3 regions of the Streptomyces sp. NPDC001903 genome follow, and region 1 is predicted to be linked to each of the others. Evidence: riboswitches for the same ligand, from Rfam matches in the RefSeq annotation. Region 1 holds a riboswitch; each other region holds the start of a gene.
The links. Region 1 has a riboswitch for cobalamin ahead of ACFYZS_RS29900 (cobalamin biosynthesis protein). Riboswitches for the same ligand answer to the same signal wherever they lie in the genome.

Region 1 (7,252 bases):
CTCCCCTCCAGCTCCTCGCACGCCCTGATGGGCGGCCTGGTCGGCGCGGCCGTCGCCTCTGCCGGCCTCGGCGCCGTCAACGGCGGCACGCTCGTCACCAAGGTGCTGCTCCCCGCGGTCGCCGCGCCGATCGTGGCCGGTGCGGCCGCGATGCTGGCTGCCAAGATCACGTACAAGCTGGGCGGGAACGTCGGCAAGAAGACGTCCGCCAAGGGCTACAAGGCCGGTCAGATCGCCTCGGCCGGTCTCGTCTCCCTCGCGCACGGCACCAACGACGCGCAGAAGACGATGGGCATCATCACCCTGGCGCTGGTCGCCGGCGGCGCGCTCGCGCCCGGCTCCAACCCGCCGGTCTGGGTCATCGTCTCCGCCGGCATGGCGATCGCGATGGGCACCTACCTGGGTGGCTGGCGCATCATCCGCACCATGGGCAGCGGCCTGACCGACCTCCAGCCGCAGCAGGGCTTCGCCGCCCAGACCTCGGCCGCGAGCGTCATCCTGGCCTCCTCCACCCTCGGCTTCTCCCTCTCCACCACCCACGCGTGCTCCGGCGCCGTCATGGGTGCGGGTCTGGGCCGCAAGGGCGGCGTGGTCCGCTGGTCCACCGCCACCCGCATGTTCATCGCCTGGGGCCTGACCCTGCCGGCCGCCGCCGTGGTCGCCTCCGGCGCCGAGCTGGTCATGCGCACCGGTGACGTCGGCGTCGCCGCCGTCGCGCTCTTCCTCGTCGCCTCCTGCGTCGCCATCTGGGTCATCTCGCGCCGCCAGGTCGTCGACCACAGCAACGTCAACGAGGTGCAGCAGGCCGCCGCCGAGGAGCCGGGTGTCGTCACCACGGCCATGGCCGCCGTCACCGTCCCGCCGACGGTGGCCGCCGAGGCCGCGGCCGGTACGACCGCCGCGGTCACGGACGAGGCCCTGAAGGCCACCATCCCGGCGGCCGCCCCGACCACGCCGGCGGCCCCCGCCGCCGCGGTCTGACCCCGAGAACGACAGAGGAATCCGCAGTATGAAGATCGACTGGGCAGCACTCGGCTCCGTCTTCGGGGTCAGCCTCTCCGCCACCGTCGCCCTCGTGGCCCTGTTCACGCTGGGCCTGGTGGGCCTCTCCAAGCACGAGGCCGCCACCGAGCAGGGCGGCGCCGCCACCCTCGCCCGCAGCGGTGCCTACGCCTGCTTCGCGCTCGTCGCGGGGGCCGTCGCGTACGGGATCTACCTGATCGTCACCTGATCCGGGTCGGCGCGATCCGATCGATTCGGGCACGGTGTACGAAAGCTCCCCCCGGGGTTTCCCGGGGGGAGCTTTCGTACGCCTGTGACGTGTGCCGTCCGCCCGCCCCGCCGCAGGTCAACGGCGAGTTGACGGGCCTTCGCGGTGCGTGGTGGACTGCCCGAGCCAATACGGCGGCATGGAGAGGAAGTCCGGTGCGAATCCGGCGCGGTCCCGCCACTGTCACCGGGGAGCACGCGGCTCGTGCGCCCCGGGAGCCAGGAACTCCCACCGCCGGACACGTCGAACCAGGGCGCGGACCCTGAGTGAGGACATACCTGCACCATGCGTGCCGATCGCGTCTTCGCGTACGGCGCCGCGGCGGGCCTGATAGGCGACCGGATCCTCGGTGATCCGCGCCGCGGGCACCCCGTGGCCGCCTTCGGACGAGCCGCCGCCGCCGTCGAGCGCGCCCTGTGGCGCGACGACCGCGGCCGGGGCGTCGTACACACCCTCCTGTGCGCCGGGGGCGCGGCCGCCGTCGGCGCGCTGGGCGCTCGCGCCGTGCGCTCCCGGCCCGCGGCCGCCCGTATCGCCCTGACCGCGGCGGCCACCTGGGCCGTCGTCGGCGGCACCTCGCTGGGCCGGGAGGCCCGCGCCATCGGCGGCGCGCTCGCCGCCGGGGACGCCGAGGTGGCCCGTGAGCGGCTGCCGCACCTGTGCGGGCGCGATCCGCAGGCCCTGGACGAGCAGCAGATGGCCCGCGCCGTCGTGGAGTCGGTCGCCGAGAACACCTCCGACGCGGTGGTCGGGGCCCTGGTGTGGGGCGCCGCCGCCGGTGTCCCGGGGCTGCTCGCCTTCCGCGCCGTGAACACCCTCGACGCGATGGTCGGCCACAAGTCCCCGCGCTACCTGCGCTACGGCTGGGCCTCCGCCCGGCTCGACGACCTCGCGGGCTGGCCGGGCGCCCGGCTGACCGCGCTGGCCGCCGCAGCGGCCGGGCCCGACCGGCGGGGGGCCGTACGGGCCTGGCGCGCGGACGCGGCCAAGCACCCGAGCCCGAACGCCGGGCCCGTGGAGGCCTCCTTCGCGGGGGCGCTCGGCGTACGGCTGGGCGGGACCCTGGCGTACGGGGGCCGGGTCGAGCACCGGGCCGTGCTGAACGGCGAGGAGGGGCGGCCGGTCGAGGTCGCGGACATCGAACGCGCGGTGCGGCTGTCACGTCAGGTGACGTGGCTGGCGCTGGGGGCGTGTGTGGCACTGCGCTGTGCGGTGTCGTACGGCATACGGAAGGGACGCGCATGAGCGGCGGCAGGCTCGGCGGAGGACTCCTCGTCGCGGGCACCACGTCGGACGCGGGCAAGAGCGTGGTCACGGCGGGCATCTGCCGCTGGCTGGCCCGGCAGGGCGTGAAGGTGGCGCCCTTCAAGGCGCAGAACATGTCGCTGAACTCGTTCGTGACGCGAGAGGGCGCCGAGATCGGGCGCGCGCAGGCGATGCAGGCGCAGGCGGCGCGCGTGGAGCCGACGGCGCTGATGAACCCGGTGCTGCTCAAGCCCGGCAGCGACCAGAGCAGCCAGGTGGTGCTGCTGGGCAAGCCGGTGGGCGAGATGAGTGCGCGCGGGTTCTTCGGGGGGTCCGGGCCCGCGGCGCAGCCGCAGTCAGGCGCCGTGTCCCCCGGGAAGGCGCTGCACGGTGGGCGGCAGGAGCAGTTGCTCGGCGTCGTCACGGACTGCCTGGAGCAGCTGCGGGGCACGTATGACGCCGTGATCTGCGAGGGGGCGGGCAGTCCGGCCGAGATCAACCTGCGCCGGACGGACATCGTGAACATGGGCATCGCGCGGGCCGCGCGGTTCCCGGTGGTCGTGGTCGGGGACATCGACCGGGGCGGGGTCTTCGCCTCGTTCTTCGGGACGACGGCGCTGCTGTCACCGGAGGACCAGTCGCTGATCGCCGGATACATGGTCAACAAGTTCCGCGGCGACGTGTCCCTGCTGGAGCCCGGCATGGAGATGCTGCGCGACCTGACCGGGCGCGCGACGTTCGGCGTCCTCCCCTTCCGGCACGGGCTGGGCATCGACGAGGAGGACGGGCTCCGGGTCTCCCTGCGGGGGGCGGTGCGCGAGTCGGTGGTGGCTCCGCCGGTCGGCGAGGACGTGCTGCGGGTCGCGGTGTGCGCGGTACCGCTGATGTCGAACTTCACGGACGTGGACGCGCTGGCGGCGGAGCCGGGCGTGGTGGTGCGGTTCGTGGACCGGGCCGAGGAACTGGCCGACGCGGACCTGGTCGTGGTGCCGGGCACGCGCGGCACCGTGAAGGCGCTGGAGTGGCTGCGCGAGCGCGGCCTCGCGGACGCGCTGCTGCGCCGGGCCGCGGAGGGCCGGCCCGTGCTGGGCATCTGCGGCGGCTTCCAGGTGCTCGGCGAGCACATCGAGGACGAGGTCGAGTCGCGGGCGGGCTCGGTGGACGGGCTGGGCCTGCTGCCGGTGCGGATCCGCTTCGAACGCGAGAAGACCCTGGAGCGGCCCTCCGGGACCGCGCTCGGCGAGGCGGTCGACGGGTACGAGATCCACCACGGGGTGGCCGAGGTGCTCGGCGGGGAGCCGTTCCTGGACGGCTGCCGGGTCGGTTCGGTGTGGGGCACGCACTGGCACGGCTCGCTGGAGTCGGACGGCTTCCGGCGGGCGTTCCTGCGGGAGGTGGCCTCGGCTGCCGGCCGCCGCTTCGTCCCTTCCCCGGACACCTCGTTCGCCTCCCTGCGGGAGGAGCAGCTGGACCTGCTGGGCGATCTGATCGCCGAGCACGCGGACACCGATGCCCTGCTCCGCCTGATCGAGGGCGGCGCCCCCACGGGCCTCCCCTTCCTCCCCCCGGGCGCGCCGTGACGGCCCGGGGCCCGCGGGCGCCCTTCCCCGCCCCGTACGACCGCACCCTCCCGCACGCGCGTACCCGTACCCGTACAAGGAAAGGCATCGCATGAGCACGCCCTACCCGTTCACCGCAGTCGTCGGCCAGACCGACCTGCGGCTGGCGCTCCTGCTCAACGCCGTGAGCCCAGCGGTCGGCGGCGTCCTCGTGCGCGGCGAGAAGGGGACCGCCAAGTCCACCGCCGTCCGCGCGCTGTCCGCGCTGCTGCCGCAGGTGGACGTCGTCCCCGGCTGCCGGTTCTCCTGCGCTCCCGGCGCCCCCGACCCCGCCTGCCCCGACGGCCCCCACGAGCCCGGTCCCGGGGCCGCCCGGCCCGCGCGCATGGTCGAGCTGCCCGTCGGCGCCTCCGAGGACCGGCTCGTCGGCGCACTCGACATCGAACGGGCCCTCGCCGAGGGCGTGAAGGCCTTCGAGCCCGGCCTGCTCGCCGACGCGCACCGCGGGATCCTGTACGTCGACGAGGTCAACCTCCTCCACGACCACCTCATCGACCTCCTCCTCGACGCCGCCGCGATGGGCGCCTCCTACGTCGAGCGCGAGGGCGTCTCCGTACGCCACGCCGCCCGCTTCCTGCTCGTCGGCACCATGAACCCCGAGGAGGGCGAGCTCCGCCCGCAGCTCCTGGACCGGTTCGGGCTCACCGTCGAGGTGGCCGCCTCCCGCGAGCCCGCCCAGCGCGTGGAGGTGGTGCGCCGCCGGCTCGCGTACGAGGACGACCCGGCCGCCTTCGCCGACCGCTGGGCCGGTGACGAGCGGGACGTCCGCGCCCGCGTCGTGGCCGCCCGCGCCCTGCTCCCGAAGGTCCGCCTCGGCGACGCCTCCCTGCTGCAGATCGCCGCGACCTGCGCCGGCTTCGAGGTCGACGGCATGCGCGCCGACATCGTGATGGCCCGCACCGCGACCGCGCTGGCCGCCTGGGCCGGGCGGAGCGACGTGCGCAAGGAGGACGTACGGCAGGCCGCGCTGCTGGCGCTCCCCCACCGGCGGCGCCGCAACCCCTTCGACGCGCCGGGCCTCGACGAGGACAAGCTCGACGAGATCCTGGACCGGTTCCCCGACGAGGAGCCGCAGGACGAGCCCGACCCGGAGCCGGACCCGGAGCCCGAGGGTCCGGACGACGGAGGCCCGGAGGACGGCGGCCCCGACGGCGGGGGCGGCGGTGTCCCCCCGCAGGGCGGACCCGAGGCGCCCGACGCGCCCGAGGCCCCCGCCCCGGACGACGCCCCCGAGACCCCCGACTCCCCCGCCCCCCAGCCCGCCTCGCAGGACGGCGCCGCGCCCGAGCAGGCCGCCGTACGGGCCGCCGAGCCGTTCCGGACCAAGATGCTCAGCGTCCCCGGCCTCGGCGAGGGCGCGTCCGGGCGGCGCTCGCGCGCCCGCACCGCGCACGGCCGGACCACCGGCGCCCAGCGCCCCCGCGGCCAGCTGACGAAGCTGCACCTCGCGGCGACCGTCCAGGCCGCCGCCCCGCACCAGAAGGCGCGCGGGCGCACCGGGCGCGGGCTCGTCGTCCGCAAGGACGACCTGCGCCAGGCCACCCGGGAGGGCCGCGAGGGCAACCTGGTCCTCTTCGTGGTCGACGCCTCCGGCTCGATGGCGGCCCGGCAGCGCATGAGCGCGGTCAAGGGCGCGGTGCTGTCGCTGCTGCTGGACGCCTACCAGCGCCGGGACAAGGTCGGCCTGATCACCTTCCGCGGCTCCGGCGCCGAGCTGGCGCTGCCGCCCACCTCCTCGGTGGACGCGGCCGCGGTCCGGCTCGAACAGCTGCCGACGGGCGGGCGCACCCCGCTCGCCGCCGGCCTGCTCAAGGCCCACGAGGTGCTGCGGATCGAGCGGCTGCGCGATCCCAGCCGCCGCCCGCTGCTCGTGGTCGTCACCGACGGGCGGGCCACCTCGGCCGGTTCGACCGGATCCGCCGGTACCGACGGCGGGGACCCGCGCCGGCTCGCGGGCCGCAGCGCCCGGCTGCTCCAGGCCGAGGGCGTCGCGTCGGTGGTCGTGGACTGCGAGTCGGGGCCGGTCCGGCTGGGGCTGGCCGGCGTGCTGGCCGGCGACCTCGGCGGGCCCGCCGTCACGCTCGACGGGCTGCGGGCCGACTCGCTGGCCGGGCTCGTGAAGAACGTACGTACCGCATCAGACACCCACAGGAGGGCCGCGTAATGCCGCAGGGACAGCCGACCGTCGTTCCGGACGACGGACTCACGACGCGCCAGCGCCGCAACCGCCCGCTCGTCTTCGTCCACACCGGCCCCGGCAAGGGCAAGTCGACGGCGGCCTTCGGGCTGGCGCTGCGCGCCTGGAACCAGGGCTGGCCGATCGGGGTGTTCCAGTTCGTCAAGTCGGCGAAGTGGAAGGTCGGCGAGGAGAACGCGCTGAAGGTGCTCGGGGCCTCCGGCGAGGGCGGCTCGGTCGTCTGGCACAAGATGGGCGAGGGCTGGTCCTGGGTCCAGCGGGACGCGCAGCTCGACAACGAGCAGGCGGCCAAGGAAGGCTGGGAGCAGGTCAAGCGCGATCTGGCCGCCGAGACGCACAAGCTGTACGTGCTGGACGAGTTCGCGTACCCGATGCACTGGGGCTGGATCGACGTCGACGAGGTCATCGAGGTGCTGCGGGGCCGCCCCGGCACCCAGCACGTGGTGATCACGGGGCGCAACGCACCGGAGAAGCTGGTGGAGTTCGCGGACCTGGTCACGGAGATGACCAAGGTCAAGCATCCGATGGACGCCGGCCAGAAGGGCCAGAAGGGCATCGAGTGGTGACTTCGCTCCACATCCCCCGGCTGGTCATTGCCGCGCCGTCCTCCGGCAGCGGCAAGACCACCGTCGCCACGGGCCTGATGGCGGCCTTCTCGGAGCGCGGCCTCGCCGTGTCCCCGCACAAGGCCGGGCCCGACTACATCGACCCCGGCTACCACGCGCTGGCCACGGGCCGGCCCGGGCGCAACCTGGACGCGTTCATGTGCGGGCCGGAGCTGGTCGCTCCGCTGTTCGCGCACGGGGCCTCGGGGTGCGATCTCGCGATCGTCGAGGGCGTGATGGGCCTGTACGACGGGGCCGCGGGGCGGGGTGAGCTGGCGTCGACGGCGCAGGTCGCGAAGGTGCTGCGGGCCCCGGT
Region 2 (7,252 bases), on a different contig from region 1:
TCCGAATCGGCCTCGAGGTTGCCTTCCGTGTCCAGGTAGACCTGGCGCAGGGATTCGAGGATCCGGGGGTCCGGCTTCTCCCACATGCCGCGGGACTCGGCCTCCAGGAGGCGTTCCGCGATGCCGTGCAGGGCCCAGGGGTTGGCCTCCTCCAGGAAGGCGCGGTTGGTCGGGTCCAGGACGTACGTCTCCGTCAGCTTGTCGTACATCCAGTCCGCCACCACGCCCGTCGTGGCGTCGTAGCCGAAGAGGTAGTCCACCGTCGCGGCCAGCTCGAAGGCGCCCTTGTAGCCGTGGCGGCGCATCGCCTCGATCCACTTCGGGTTCACCACGCGGGCGCGGAAGACGCGGGACGTCTCCTCCACCAGCGTGCGGGTCTTGACCGTCTCCGGGCGGGTCGAGTCGCCGATGTACGCCTCCGGGGCCGTGCCCCGCAGCGCGCGGACCGTGGCCACCATGCCGCCGTGGTACTGGAAGTAGTCGTCCGAGTCGGCGATGTCGTGCTCGCGGGTGTCCGTGTTCTTCGCGGCCACCGTGATCCGCTTGTACGCCGTCTCCATCTCCTCGCGCGCCGCCCGGCCCTCCAGGCCGCGGCCGTACGCGTAGCCGCCCCAGACCGTGTAGACCTCCGCGAGGTCGGCGTCCGTACGCCAGTCGCGGGAGTCGATCAGCTGGAGGATGCCGGCGCCGTACGTGCCCGGGCGCGAGCCGAAGATACGGGTGGTCGCGCGGCGCTCGTCACCGTGGACGGCCAGGTCGGCCTGCGCGTGGGCCCGGACGAAGTTCTCCTGCGCGGGCTCGTCCAGCCCCGCCGCCAGTCGTACCGCGTCGTCCAGCAGGCCGATGACGTGCGGGAAGGCGTCGCGGAAGAAGCCCGAGATGCGCAGGGTCACGTCGATGCGGGGGCGGCCCAGCTCGTCGAGCGGGATCGGCTCCAGGCCGGTGACGCGGCGCGAGGCCTCGTCCCAGACCGGGCGGACGCCCAGCAGGGCGAGGGCCTCGGCGACGTCGTCGCCGGAGGTGCGCATCGCGCTCGTGCCCCACAGCGACAGGCCGACGGAGGCCGGCCACTCGCCGTTGTCCGTGCGGTAGCGGGTGAGGAGCGAGTCGGCCAGTGCCTGGCCCGTCTCCCACGCGAGGCGGGAGGGGACGGCCTTCGGGTCGACGGAGTAGAAGTTCCGGCCCGTGGGCAGGACGTTGACCAGGCCGCGGAGGGGGGAGCCCGAGGGACCCGCCGGGACGAAGGCGCCGTCCAGCGCGCTCACCACGTGCGCGATCTCGTCCGTCGTGCCGGCCAGGCGCGGGACGACCTCGCGGGCCGCGAAGTCCAGGACCGCCGCGACGTCCGCGGAGTGGTCCGCGGCGACCGTGGCCACCGCCTCCGGCGCCCAGTCGGCGTCCTCCATCGCCTGGACCAGCGCGCGGGCCGCCTCCTCCGCCTCGTCGGCGGTCGTCCGGGTGGCCGCGGACTCGTCCAGGCCGAGCGCCTCGCGCAGGCCGGGCAGGGCCGTCGTGCCGCCCCAGATCTGGCGGGCGCGCAGGATCGCGAGGACCAGGTTGACCCGGGCGTCGCCGGTCGGAGCGCCGCCCAGGACGTGCAGACCGTCGCGGATCTGGGCGTCCTTGACCTCGCACAGCCAGCCGTCGACGTGCAGCAGGAAGTCGTCGAATCCGTCGTCGTCCGGACGCTCCTCCAGCCCCAGGTCGTGGTGGAGCTTCGCGGCCTGGATCAGCGTCCAGATCTGTGCGCGGATCGCCGGAAGCTTCGCCGGGTCCATCGCGGAGATCTGCGCGTACTCGTCCAGGTGCTGCTCCAGGCGTGCGATGTCGCCGTACGACTCCGCGCGCGCCATCGGGGGCACCAGGTGGTCGACCAGCGTCGCGTGCACGCGGCGCTTGGCCTGGGTGCCCTCGCCCGGGTCGTTGACCAGGAACGGGTAGATCAGCGGCAGGTCGCCGAGCGCCGCGTCGGGCGCGCAGGCCGCCGACAGGCCGGCGTTCTTGCCCGGCAGCCACTCCAGGTTGCCGTGCTTGCCCAGGTGGATCATCGCGTCGGCGCCGAAGCCGCCGTCCTGCGCGCTCGCCTGGATCCAGCGGTACGCGGCCAGGTAGTGGTGCGAGGGCGGCAGGTCCGGGTCGTGGTAGATCGCGATCGGGTTCTCGCCGAAGCCGCGCGGCGGCTGGATCAGGATGAGCAGGTTCCCGCGGCGCAGCGCCGCGAGGACGATGTCGCCCTCCGGGTTGGCCGAGCGGTCCACGAACATGTTGCCCGGGGCCTCGCCCCAGTGCTCCTCGACGCTGCCCCGCAGCTCGGCGGGGAGCTCGGCGAACCACCGCTTGTAGTCGGCCGCGGGGATCCGGACCGGGTTGCGGGCCAGCTGCTCCTCGGTCAGCCAGTCCTGGTCGTGGCCGCCGGCCTCGATCAGGGCGCGGATCAGCTCGTCGCCGTCGCCCGAGACCAGGCCCGGGATCTCCTCGACGGGGCCGAAGTCGTAACCGCCCGCGATGAGCGTGCGCAGCAGCTCCACGGCGCTGGCCGGGGTGTCGAGGCCGACCGCGTTGCCGATGCGGGAGTGCTTGGTCGGGTACGCGGACAGGACGAGCGCGATCTTCTTGTCGCGGCGCTCGATGTGCCGCAGCCGGGCGTGCCGCACGGCGATGCCGGCGACGCGGGCGGCGCGCTCGGGATCGGCCACGTACGAGGGCAGTCCGTCCTCGTCGAGCTCCTTGAAGGAGAACGGGACCGTGATCAGGCGGCCGTCGAACTCGGGCACGGCGACCTGCGTCGCGGCGTCGAGCGGGGACAGGCCCTCGTCGTTCTCCTCCCAGGCGCTGCGCGAGCCGGTCAGGCACAGGGCCTGCAGGATCGGCACGCCGAGGGCGGCGAGCGCGCCCGCGTCCCAGGACTCGTCGTCCCCGCCGGCCGAGGCGGTGGCGGGCTTGGTGCCGCCGGCCGCGAGCACCGTGGTGACGATCGCGTCCGCCGACTCCAGTTCGGCGATCAGCTCCGGCTCCGGGCTGCGCAGGGAGGACACGTACAGCGGTACGGGCGTCCCGCCGGTCTCCACGATGGCGTCGCACAGCGCGTGCACGAAGGCGGTGTTGCCGCTCATCTGGTGGGCGCGGTAGTACAGCACGGCGATGCGCGGGCCGTACGGGCGCACCGGGGTGCGCTCCAGCGGGCCCCAGGTGGGCGCCGCGGCGGGCGGCTCGAAGCCGTGGCCGGTGAGCAGCACGGTGTCGGACAGGAAGCGGGCCAGCTGGTCGAGGTTGGCGGGGCCGCCGTGGGCGAGGTAGCCGTGCGCCTCGGCGGCGATGCCGATCGGGACCGTCGAGGCCTCCATCAGCTGGGCGTCCGGGGCCTGTTCGCCGGTGAGGACGACCACCGGGCGGGTCTGGGTCGGCGCCAGGAGCAGGTCGAGCCCGTCCTGCCAGGCGCGCAGCCCGCCGAGGAGGCGTACGACGACCAGGTCGACGCCGTCGAGCAGGGCGGGGAGGTCTTCGAGGGGAAGGCGGGAGGGGTTCGCGAACCGGTACGGCACGGGGCCGTCCGCGGCGCGGGCGCTGAGCAGATCGGTGTCGGACGTCGACAGCAGCAGGATCATGCGGCGGCATGCCTTCCTCGGGGTTTCCGCGCCCCGGGCAGTGAGGACAGCGGGAGTTCCTGACTCACCCGGCGGATCGCTCCGCGGGTTCACAGTGGCGGGACCGCGCCGGATTCGCACCGGGCTTCCTCCCAGCGGGCCACGTGGCTCCGCCGGTGGTCATCTTAGGTGGCGTTCTCCCTGGCCGGGAGTGGGGGTGTCCGACGCCCGCGGAGCGGATCGGGGCAGGTCGGGCGGAGGGTGGGGCGCGGGGGCGGGTGGTGACGGACACAGGCCGGGGTCGGGCAATCGTGGGTATGCTCGCCGCCATGCCGCCCCAGCCCCCTTCCGCCGCATCGCGGGACGAACCGGTCATACGTGACCGCGGTGACGCCTGCCCCGGTGCGCTGCGGCTGCACGCGGCGGACGACGGGCACCTGGCCCGGATCCGGATACCCGGCGGGATGCTCGACGCGGGCGCGGCCCTGCTCCTGGCCGATGCGGCGGACCGGCTCGGCGACGGGCACATCGACCTCACCTCGCGGGGCAACGCGCAGCTGCGCGGGCTCGGTGCGAGCTGCGGGGGCGAGCTGCAGGGCGTGCTCGTACGGGCCGGGCTGCTGCCCGCGCCCACCCACGAGCGGGTCCGCAACATCGTCGCCTCGCCGCTGACGGGCCTGGACCGGCGGGCGCTGCCCGACGTCGCGCCCTGGGTGGCGGAGCTGGACCGGCTGCTGTGCGCGAGCGCGCCGGCGGCCGGGCTGTCCGGGCGCTTCCTGTTCGCCCTCGACGACGGCCGCGGGGACGTCACCTCGCTCGACGCCGATGTGAACCTGGCCGCCGCCGGGGACGGGGACCGGGCCCTGCTGTGGACGGCCGACCCGGCGGACGCCCTGCTGGTGGCCGCCGCCGACGGTCCGCGGGCCGCGCTCGCGGCCGCCGGGTACTTCCTGGACGCCGTCCGCCGGGCCGGTACCCGGGCCTGGCGGGTGTCGGAGCTTCCTGCCGAACAGGCCATGCTTTCCGAGGAGTTGGCTGCACGACTCGCCGCCTCCGGTATCCCGGCCGCCGTCGTACGGGACCGCGCCGCCCCGAGCGGACCGCCCCCCGAGCCGGGTGTGGTCGAGGGCCCCGAAGGCGCCGCCGCGCTCAGCGTGTTCGCGCCGCTGGGCCGCCTCACCACCGCCCAGTGGCGCCGGCTGGCCGGGCTCACGGGCCGGCTCCGCCTGACCCCTTGGCGCGGGATCGTCGTCCCCGGCCTGCCCGCCGGAGCCGCCGCGGGCGCGCTCGCCGAGCTCGCCGCGGCCGGGCTCGTGACCGCTCCCGGCGATCCCTGGCGGTCCGTCACCGCCTGTACCGGGAAGCCGGGTTGCGCGAAATCCCGCGCGGACGTACGCGCCGACGCGCGCGCCGTCGTGGTGCAGGCGGCACCGGGCACCCGCCCGCTGCCCGTGCACTGGTCCGGCTGCGAACGCCGGTGCGGGCACCCCCGCGGCACCGCCTGGGCCGACGTGGTCGCCACCGCCGACGGGTACGACCTGACCGCGACCGGCCGCGCCCCGCTCCGGGGCGTCCCGGCCTCCGAACTTCCCGCGGCCCTCGCGGCCGTACGCCGTACCACCTCCCACGACGCAGCGAAGAAATGAGCGAGTACACAGTGTTCGAGTACGAGAAGGACGGCGCGGCGATCTACCGCCAGTCCTTTGCCACGATCCGCGCCGAGGCGGACCTCTCCGGGCTGCCCGCCTCCGTCGCCCAGGTCGCGGTGCGCATGATCCACGCCTGCGGAATGACCGACCTGCCCCAGGACCTCGGCTACACCCCGGACGTCGTGCTCCGCGCGCGGGCCGCGCTGCACGCCGGCGCGCCGATCCTCTGCGACGTGCAGATGGTCGCCAGCGGTGTCACCCGCAAGCGGCTGCCCGTGGACAACGAGGTGATCTGCACCCTGTCCGACCCGGCCGTCCCGGCCCTCGCCGCCAAGATGGGCACCACGCGCAGCGCCGCCGCCCTCGAGGTCTGGCGCGACCGCGGCCTGCTGGAAGGCTCCGTGATCGCCGTCGGCAACGCGCCGACCGCCCTGTTCCGGCTGTTGGAGATGATCGAGGAGGGCGCCCCGCGCCCCGCCGCCGTCATCGGCGTCCCGGTCGGCTTCATCGGCGCCGCCGAGTCCAAGGACGCGCTCGCCGCCCACGCCTCCGGGCTCGACCACCTGATCGTGCGCGGCCGGCGCGGCGGCAGCGCCATCGCGGCCGCCGCCGTCAACGCGATCGCGAGCGAGGAAGAATGAGCACCGCAGCCGGCACCGGTACCGGAAAGCTGTACGGCGTCGGGCTCGGCCCCGGCGACCCTTCCCTCATGACCCTGCGGGCCGTCGAGGTCATCGCCGAGGCCGATGTCGTCGCGTACCACAGCGCCCGCCACGGCCGCTCGATCGCCCGCTCGATCGCCGCGAAGCACCTGCGCGCCGACCACGTCGAGGAGCCGCTGGTCTACCCGGTCACCACCGAGACCACCGACCACCCCGGCGGCTACCAGGGCGCGATGGAGGAGTTCTACGAGGCCTCCGCCGCCCGGCTGGCCGCGCACCTGGACGCCGGGCGGACCGTCGCCGTGCTCGCCGAGGGCGACCCGCTCTTCTACGGCTCGTACATGCACATGCACAAGCGGCTCGCCGACCGCTACGAGGCCGAGGTGATCCCCGGCGTGACCTCGGTCAGCGCCGCCGCGGCCCGCCTGGGCACCCCGCTCGTCGAGGGCGAGGAGGTGCTGACGATCCTGCCCGGCACCCTGCCCGAGGAGGAGCTCACCGCCCGCCTCGCCGCCACCGACTCCGCCGTCGTGATGAAGCTCGGCCGCACCTTCCCCGCCGTGCGCCGGGCCATGGAGGGCAGCGGCCGCCTCGCGGAGGCCCGGTACGTGGAGCGCGCCACCATGGAGGGGGAGCGGACCGGCGTCCTCGCCGACACCGACCCCGACAGCGTCCCGTACTTCGCCGTCGCCGTCGTGCCCAGCCGCATCGGCAATCCGGGCAGCGTGCCGTCCGGCCCCGGCGAGGTCGTGGTCGTCGGCACCGGCCCGGCCGGGCCGCTCTGGCTCACCCCCGAGACGCGGCGGGCGCTGGCCGACGCCGAGGTGCTCGTCGGGTACACCACGTACCTGGACCGGGTCCCCGCCAAGCCGGGGCAGGTCCGGCACGGCTCCGACAACAAGGTGGAGTCGGAGCGCGCCGAGTTCGCGCTCGACCTGGCCCGCCGCGGCAAGCGCGTGGCCGTGGTCTCCGGCGGCGACCCGGGCGTCTTCGCCATGGCCACCGCCGTCCTGGAGGTCGCCGGGCAGCCCGAGTACAAGGACGTGCCCGTACGGGTCCTGCCGGGGGTGACCGCCGCCAACGCGGCAGCCGCCGCGGCCGGGGCCCCGCTCGGCCACGACTACGCCACCATCTCCCTCTCGGACCGGCTCAAGCCGTGGGAGGTCATCGCGGAGCGGCTGCGCGCCGCCGCGGCGGCGGACCTGGTGCTCGCCCTGTACAACCCGGGCTCGCGCAGCCGGACCTGGCAGGTCGCCCAGGCCAAGGAGCTGCTGCTGGAGCTGCGTTCGGAGCAGACCCCGGTGGTCGTCGCCCGGGACGTGGGCGGCCCGGAGCAGTCGGTCCGCGTCCTCGCGCT
Region 3 (7,252 bases), on a different contig from region 1:
CGCGGTGACGTACCAAGTACTGCCCGTGGGGCCGGGATCTGATCCATATTGGTTTAGACCAGTAACCGGAGCTTGGCCTAGACCTTTAGGGGTGTCAAGGGTCTAATGAGCGGGTGATCGGTCCGTTACCGGACCGACACCTGGGGGAGGGAGGAGGCCTGTCCTCCCACCCGTGTCACGATGTGACCGCACATATCGGAGGAGCCGGTGACGGCAGCGAAACTGGAGTCGGGAAGGCGGGCGGCGATGTCCACCGAAGGGGCGACCACCGAGCCGGAAGGCGGGGCAGCCACTCGCACGGCGCGGGTGCCCAAGTACTACCGACTCAAGCGGCACTTGCTCGACATGACCGAAACGCTCCCCCCGGGCACACCGGTGCCGCCGGAGCGTACGCTCGCGGCCGAATTCGACACCTCCCGGACCACCGTGCGCCAGGCTCTCCAGGAGCTCGTCGTCGAGGGCCGGCTGGAGCGCATTCAGGGCAAAGGCACCTTTGTCGCGAAACCGAAGGTCTCGCAGCCGCTCCAACTGTCCTCGTACACGGAGGACATGCGGGCCCAGGGACTGGAGCCCACCTCCCAACTCCTCGACATCGGCTACGTGACGGCCGACGACACGCTGGCCGGGCTCCTCAAGATCGCCACGGGCGGCCGCGTCCTGCGCATCGAGCGGCTGCGCCTCGCGAGCGGTGAACCGATGGCCATCGAGACCACCCACCTCTCGGCCAAGCGCTTCCCCGCACTGCGCCGGTCGCTGGCCAAGTACACCTCCCTCTACACGGCGCTGGCCGAGGTGTACGACGTACGGCTCGCGGAGGCCGAGGAGACGATCGAGACCTCCCTGGCCACCCCGCGCGAGGCGGGCCTGCTGGGCACCGACGTCGGCCTGCCGATGCTGATGCTCTCGCGCCACTCGCTCGACGCCGACGGCGAACCGGTGGAGTGGGTGCGATCGGTGTACCGCGGCGATCGTTACAAGTTCGTGGCGCGACTCCAGCGCCCCGCCGTCTGATTCGTAGTTGACTCTCGTTCCGCTATACGGACGGGGGCTTACGTTCACCGGGCGGGCCCCCGTAGATTCCCTGCGCTTACGCAGATGATCAACGAGGGGACGAGGATCATGCCGGAACCGGAAGCAACAGGTACAGAACGGAACGCGGCGAGTCCGGGCACGGCGGCGGACTCGCCTTCCGCATCGGGGGCCTCGGGAGGCATGAGCCCGAAGTCCGTCGCCGTCTGGGTGCTCGTCGCCCTCGTCGGGGCCCTCGGCTGGGGCATCCTCGCCCTCTCGCGCGGCGAGGAGATCTCGGCCGCGTGGCTGCTCGCCGCCGCGCTGGGCTCGTACGCCATCGGCTACCGCTTCTACGCGCGCTTCATCTCCGACCGGGTCCTGAAGGTCGACAAGACGCGGGCCACTCCCGCCGAACGCCTTGACAACGGTGTCGACTTCCATCCCACCGACCGCCGCGTGCTGTTCGGCCACCACTTCGCCGCCGTCGCCGGCGCGGGCCCGCTGGTCGGCCCCGTGCTCGCCGCGCAGATGGGCTACCTGCCGGGCACCATCTGGATCGTCGCGGGCGTCATCTTCGCGGGCGCCGTCCAGGACATGGTCACCCTCTTCTTCTCCACCCGCCGCGACGGGCGCTCGCTCGGGCAGATGGCGCGGGACGAGATCGGCCCGGTCGGCGGGGCCGCCGCCCTGGTCGCCGTCTTCGCCATCATGATCATCCTGCTGGCCGTGCTCGCCCTGGTCATCGTCAACGCACTGGCGCACTCCCCCTGGGGTGTCTTCTCCATCGGCATGACCATCCCGATCGCCCTCTTCATGGGCTTCTACCTCCGCGTGCTGCGCCCGGGCCGGGTCACCGAGATCTCCGTCATCGGCGTCGCGCTGCTGCTGCTCGCCATCGTCGCGGGCGGCTGGGTCGCCGACTCCTCGCTGGCGAGCACCTTCACGCTGGAGAAGGAGACGCTGGTCCTGTGGATGGTGGCGTACGGGTTCGTCGCCTCGGTGCTGCCGGTGTGGATGCTCCTCGCGCCCCGCGACTACCTCTCCACCTTCATGAAGGTGGGCACCATCGCGCTGCTGGCCGTGGGCGTGGTCATCGCCATGCCGACCCTGAAGATGCCCGCGGTCACCGATTTCGCCGCCCGCGGGGACGGTCCGGTGTTCGCCGGATCGATGTTCCCGTTCGTCTTCATCACCATCGCCTGCGGAGCCCTGTCCGGGTTCCACGCGCTGGTCTCCTCCGGGACCACGCCGAAGATGATCCAGAAGGAGACCCAGGTCCGGGTCATCGGCTACGGCGCGATGCTGACCGAGTCCTTCGTCGCCGTCATGGCGATCATCGCGGCCTGCATCATCGAGCCCGGCCTGTTCTTCGCGGTCAACTCCCCCGCCGGAGTCGTCGGCACCACGGTCGAGACCGCCTCGCAGGCCGTGACGAACTTCGGCTTCGCCATCTCGCCCGAGTTCCTCGCGCAGGCCGCGAAGGACGTGGAGGAGGCGAGCCTGCTGTCCCGTACGGGCGGCGCGCCGACCTTCGCACTCGGGATGTCGGAGATCTTCTCGTCCGTGCTCGGCGGCTCCGGGATGAAGGCGTTCTGGTACCACTTCGCGATCATGTTCGAGGCCCTGTTCATCCTGACCACCCTCGACGCGGGCACCCGGGTCGGCCGGTTCATGCTCCAGGACACCCTCGGCAACGTGCACAAGTCCTTCAAGGACGTCAGCTGGAAGCCGGGCGTGTGGCTGGCGAGCGCGGTGGTCGTGGGCGGCTGGGGCTACTTCCTGTGGGTCGGCATCAAGGACCCGCTGGGCGGCATCAACCAGCTGTTCCCGCTGTTCGGGATCGCGAACCAGCTGCTCGCGGCGGTGGCGCTGGCCGTCTGCACCACACTGCTGGTCAAGTCCGGGCGGCTGAAGTGGGCCTGGGTGACCGGCGTCCCGCTGGCCTGGGACGTGGCCGTCACGCTGACCGCGAGCTACCAGAAGGTGTTCTCCGACGACGTGAAGGTCGGCTTCTTCGCCCAGCGCGACAAGTACCAGACCGGGATCGACGCCGGGAAGGTCCTGCCGCCCGCCAAGAACATGGGCGAGATGCACACGATCGTCACGAACGCCACGGTCGACGGCGTGCTGTCGGCGCTCTTCGCGATCCTGATCCTCATCGTGCTGGTGGACGCGGCGCGGACCTGCCTGAAGGCGGCCGGCAACCCGGAGGCGGTGAGGCTGTCGGAGGTCCCGTGGACCGAGTCGAAGATCATCGCCCCGGCCGGGCTCATCGCGACGCCCGAGGAGCGGGCGGAGCTCGCCGCCGCCGGCCTGGACTCGGGCGGCGGTCGCGTGAAGGAGCCGGTGGCGTGAGCGGGGTCCGCGCGGCGCTGTCGAAGGCGCGGTTCTTCGTACGGGAGTTCTCGGGCGAGGCGGCGTACGACCGCTACGTCGCCCACGCCCGTACGCACGACCCGGACGCGCGGGTCATGACCCGCCGCGCCTTCGAGCGCGCCCGTACGGACTCCCGCGAGGCGGACCCCCGCGAGGGCTTCCGCTGCTGCTGAGCCGCGAGTGAAGGGCTCCGCCGGTCACCGACGGAGCCCTTCGCGTTGTGCGGGTCAGCGCACCCAGTCCTTGAGGGGCTCGGTATCCAGGGTGATGCCGACAGGGTCCGGGAGCCGGACTTCCCTGCCGAACGGCACCGTGCGTACGGTCTCGTAGCGGGCGCCATCCGGGTCGCTGTGGACGAGAACCTGGCATTTGAGCCGATCGACGAGCAGGTAGACGGGGATGCCGGTCTCCGCGTAGGCACGCGGCTTCTCGATCCGGTCTCGCCGCTCGGTGTCGGAGTCCCACGAGGTCACCTCAACAGCCATCAGGATCGGGCCAGGGTCCACCCAGTCGCCCTGCCCGACGAACGCGTCCTCGTGGGCCAGTACGCCGTCCGGAATGGCACGGCCCTCCCGGTACTGCTCTGCCTTGATTCCCTGCCCTGGGTGCAGCCAGAAGCCCGGGTGGTGCTGGATGCAGATCCGCGTCAACCACAGAATGATCCGCCCGTGGTCCCCGTCCGTCATTGCCTTGCTCCTCAGCACCCCGCCGATGAATTCCAGTCGCAGCCCCTCCTCCTCGCGGGCCGCTATCCGAGCGAGGTGCTCGAACACTTCGGTCGTCATGTGGGGCCGGTCGGTAGTCACGGTCATGCCTCGCTCGCCTTCCTCGACGGTGCCGTCTCCGACGATAGCGCCGGGCACCGACGGCCGTCCGGCACACTCGACCGCATGGACATCGTGATCAGGGAAGCGCTGGCGGCGGAGTACGGGACGCTCGGGGAGATCACCGCGCAGGCCTACCTCGGGGACGGGCTGCTGACGTTCGGCGAGGACGATCCGTACCTCGCGCGGCTGCGCGACGTGGCCGGGCGCGCCGCCGACGGGGTGATACTCGTCGCCGCGACGGGCGACGGCCGGCTCCTCGGCGGTGTGGCCTTCGCCGCGCCCGGGAGCCCGCTGTGCGACATCGCCGGCCCGGGCGAGGCCGAGTTCCGGATGCTGGCCGTCGCCCGGGAGGGCCGCGGTCGCGGGGCCGGGGAGGCGCTGGTGCGGGCCTGCGCGGACCGCGCCCGGGCGATCGAGGGCGTACGGCGCCTCGTGCTGTCCACCACGGACGACATGGTCGGCGCCCACCGGATCTACGAACGGCTCGGCTTCGTACGCACGCCGGAACGGGACTGGGAGCCCGTCCCCGGCCTCCCTCTGCTCACGTACGGTCTCGAACTGTAGCCACGCCGACACAACATCTAGGGGGTCGCGCATGACGCGGCCCCCACATGTATGCTCGTCCTCGCTGTCGTCGCAGGGGAATCCGGTGGGAATCCGGAACTGTCCCGCAACGGTATGAAATACACCCATTGGTGTCACCGCAAGTCCGATGACCTGCCGACAGTGCGCCCGGCTCGACCGAACCGGGTGTCGATACGTCCGGGCCTCGCGGTTGGGCCGGTGGACGCCGCTCGGTGCTGCCCCGTCATGCCCGCGCGCGCCCGCTCGAACCCGCACCGCAGGTGTCCCGGAACCGAGCGAGGGAGAGCTCCCCCCGTGACCATCGCGCCTTCCGCACCGCGCGCCGAGTCCGACCCGTCCGACACCGGAATCGAGACCGGGGGACCTGGGGCCGCGCTGCTGCGCATCCTCACCGAGCTGACGGCCGACCTCCCCGACACCGACCCGGGCCGGGTCGCCGCCGCCGCGCTCCGCGGGCGCAGCGCCGCCGCCGACGAGGCCGAACTGCGCGCCCTGGCCACGGAGGCCGCCGCCGGCCTGATCTCCGAGGACCCGGCGTACTCCCGGCTCGCCGCCCGGCTGCTGACGCTGGCCGTCGCCGAGGAAGCCGCGGGCCAGGGAGCCACCTCCTTCTCCGCCTCCGTCGCGGTCGGCCACCGCGAGGGCCTGATCGCGGACCGCACCGCCGAGTTCGTGGCGCTGCACGCGAGCCGCCTGGACGCGCTGGTCGAGCACACGCTGGCCGAGGGCGCCGACGACCGCTTCGGCTTCTTCGGTCTGCGCACCCTGCACAGCCGCTACCTGCTGCGCCACCCGATCACCCGCCAGGTGATCGAGACCCCGCAGCACTTCATGCTGCGCGTGGCGTGCGGCCTCGCCGAGAACGACAGCGTCCAGGCCGTCGAGGAAGTGGCCTCGCTCTACCGGCTGATGAGCCGCCTCGACTACCTGCCGTCCTCCCCCACGCTCTTCAACTCCGGCACCCGGCACCCGCAGATGTCCTCCTGCTACCTGCTGGACTCCCCGCTGGACGAGCTCGACTCGATCTACGACCGCTACCACCAGGTCGCGCGCCTGTCGAAGCACGCCGGCGGCATCGGCCTCTCGTACTCGCGCATCCGCGCCCGCGGTTCGCTGATCCGCGGCACGAACGGCCACTCCAACGGCATCGTGCCGTTCCTGAAGACCCTCGACGCCTCCGTCGCCGCCGTGAACCAGGGCGGCCGCCGCAAGGGCGCCGCCGCGGTCTACCTGGAGACCTGGCACGCGGACATCGAGGAGTTCCTGGAGCTCCGCGACAACACGGGCGAGGACCAGCGCCGTACGCACAACCTGAACCTGGCGCACTGGGTGCCGGACGAGTTCATGCGCCGCGTGAACGCGGACGCCGACTGGTCGCTGTTCTCCCCGGCCGACGTGCCCGAGCTGGTCGACCTGTGGGGCGACGAGTTCGACGCCGCCTACCGCAAGGCCGAGGCGGCGGGCCTCGCCCGCAAGACCATGCCCGCCCGCGACCTGTACGGCCGGATGATGCGCACCCTCGCGCAGACCGGTCAGGGCTGGATGACCTTCAAGGACGCCTCCAACCGCACGGCGAACCAGACCGCCGAGCCGGGCACCGTCGTCCACTCCTCGAACCTGTGCACCGAGATCATCGAGGTCACCAACGACGGCGAGACCGCCGTCTGCAACCTGGGCTCGGTCAACCTGGGCGCGTTCGTCCTCGCCGAGACCGGTGAGATCGACTGGGAGCGGCTGGACGAGACCGTCCGCACGGCCGTCACCTTCCTCGACCGCGTCGTGGACATCAACTTCTACCCGACCGAGCAGGCCGGCCGCTCCAACGCCCGCTGGCGTCCGGTGGGCCTGGGCGCGATGGGCCTCCAGGACGTCTTCTTCAAGCTGAAGCTGCCGTTCGACTCCCCCGAGGCGAAGGCGCTGTCCACCAAGCTCTCCGAGCGCATCATGCTGGCCGCGTACGAGGCCTCCTGCGACCTCGCCGAGCGCAGCGGCCCGCTCCCGGCCTGGGAGCAGACCCGTACCGCCCGCGGTGTCCTGCACCCGGACCACTACGAGGTCGAGCTGAACTGGCCCGAGCGCTGGGACGCCCTGCGCGCCCGCGTCGCGAAGAGCGGCATGCGCAACTCGCTGCTGCTGGCCATCGCCCCGACGGCGACGATCGCCTCGATCGCCGGTGTGTACGAGTGCATCGAGCCGCAGGTCTCCAACCTCTTCAAGCGCGAGACGCTGAGCGGTGAGTTCCTCCAGGTCAACGGCTACCTGGTGGAGGAGCTGAAGAAGCTCGGCGTGTGGGACGCCCAGACCCGCGAGGCGCTGCGCGAGTCCAGCGGCTCGGTCCAGGGCTTCGGCTGGATCCCGGCCGAGGTGCGCGAGCTGTACCGCACGGCGTGGGAGATCCCGCAGCGCGGCCTGATCGACATGGCGGCGGCCCGTACGCCGTTCCTCGACCAGTC

Region 2: another riboswitch for cobalamin. It lies ahead of cobN (cobaltochelatase subunit CobN); the one in region 1 lies ahead of ACFYZS_RS29900 (cobalamin biosynthesis protein).
Region 3: another riboswitch for cobalamin. It lies ahead of ACFYZS_RS01455 (ribonucleoside-diphosphate reductase subunit alpha); the one in region 1 lies ahead of ACFYZS_RS29900 (cobalamin biosynthesis protein).

Annotation. Positions count from the first base shown of each region.
Region 1 is NZ_JBIASZ010000016.1:58,796-66,047, forward strand. It holds gene ACFYZS_RS29890 (anion permease) at 1-981, shown strand, start outside; gene ACFYZS_RS29895 (hypothetical protein) at 1,010-1,231, shown strand; cobalamin riboswitch at 1,367-1,518, shown strand; gene ACFYZS_RS29900 (cobalamin biosynthesis protein) at 1,556-2,515, shown strand; gene ACFYZS_RS29905 (cobyric acid synthase) at 2,512-4,095, shown strand; gene ACFYZS_RS29910 (putative cobaltochelatase) at 4,187-6,298, shown strand; gene cobO (cob(I)yrinic acid a,c-diamide adenosyltransferase) at 6,298-6,897, shown strand; gene ACFYZS_RS29920 (cobyrinate a,c-diamide synthase) at 6,891-7,252, shown strand, end outside.
Region 2 is NZ_JBIASZ010000030.1:27,542-34,793, reverse strand. It holds gene cobN (cobaltochelatase subunit CobN) at 1-3,605, opposite strand, end outside; cobalamin riboswitch at 3,638-3,775, opposite strand; gene cobG (precorrin-3B synthase) at 3,914-5,230, shown strand; gene ACFYZS_RS38500 (precorrin-8X methylmutase) at 5,227-5,874, shown strand; gene ACFYZS_RS38495 (precorrin-2 C(20)-methyltransferase) at 5,871-7,252, shown strand, end outside.
Region 3 is NZ_JBIASZ010000001.1:316,397-323,648, reverse strand. It holds gene ACFYZS_RS01480 (GntR family transcriptional regulator) at 247-1,011, shown strand; gene ACFYZS_RS01475 (carbon starvation CstA family protein) at 1,213-3,366, shown strand; gene ACFYZS_RS01470 (CstA-like transporter-associated (seleno)protein) at 3,363-3,560, shown strand; gene ACFYZS_RS01465 (Uma2 family endonuclease) at 3,615-4,199, opposite strand; gene ACFYZS_RS01460 (GNAT family N-acetyltransferase) at 4,278-4,778, shown strand; cobalamin riboswitch at 4,813-4,954, shown strand; gene ACFYZS_RS01455 (ribonucleoside-diphosphate reductase subunit alpha) at 5,094-7,252, shown strand, end outside.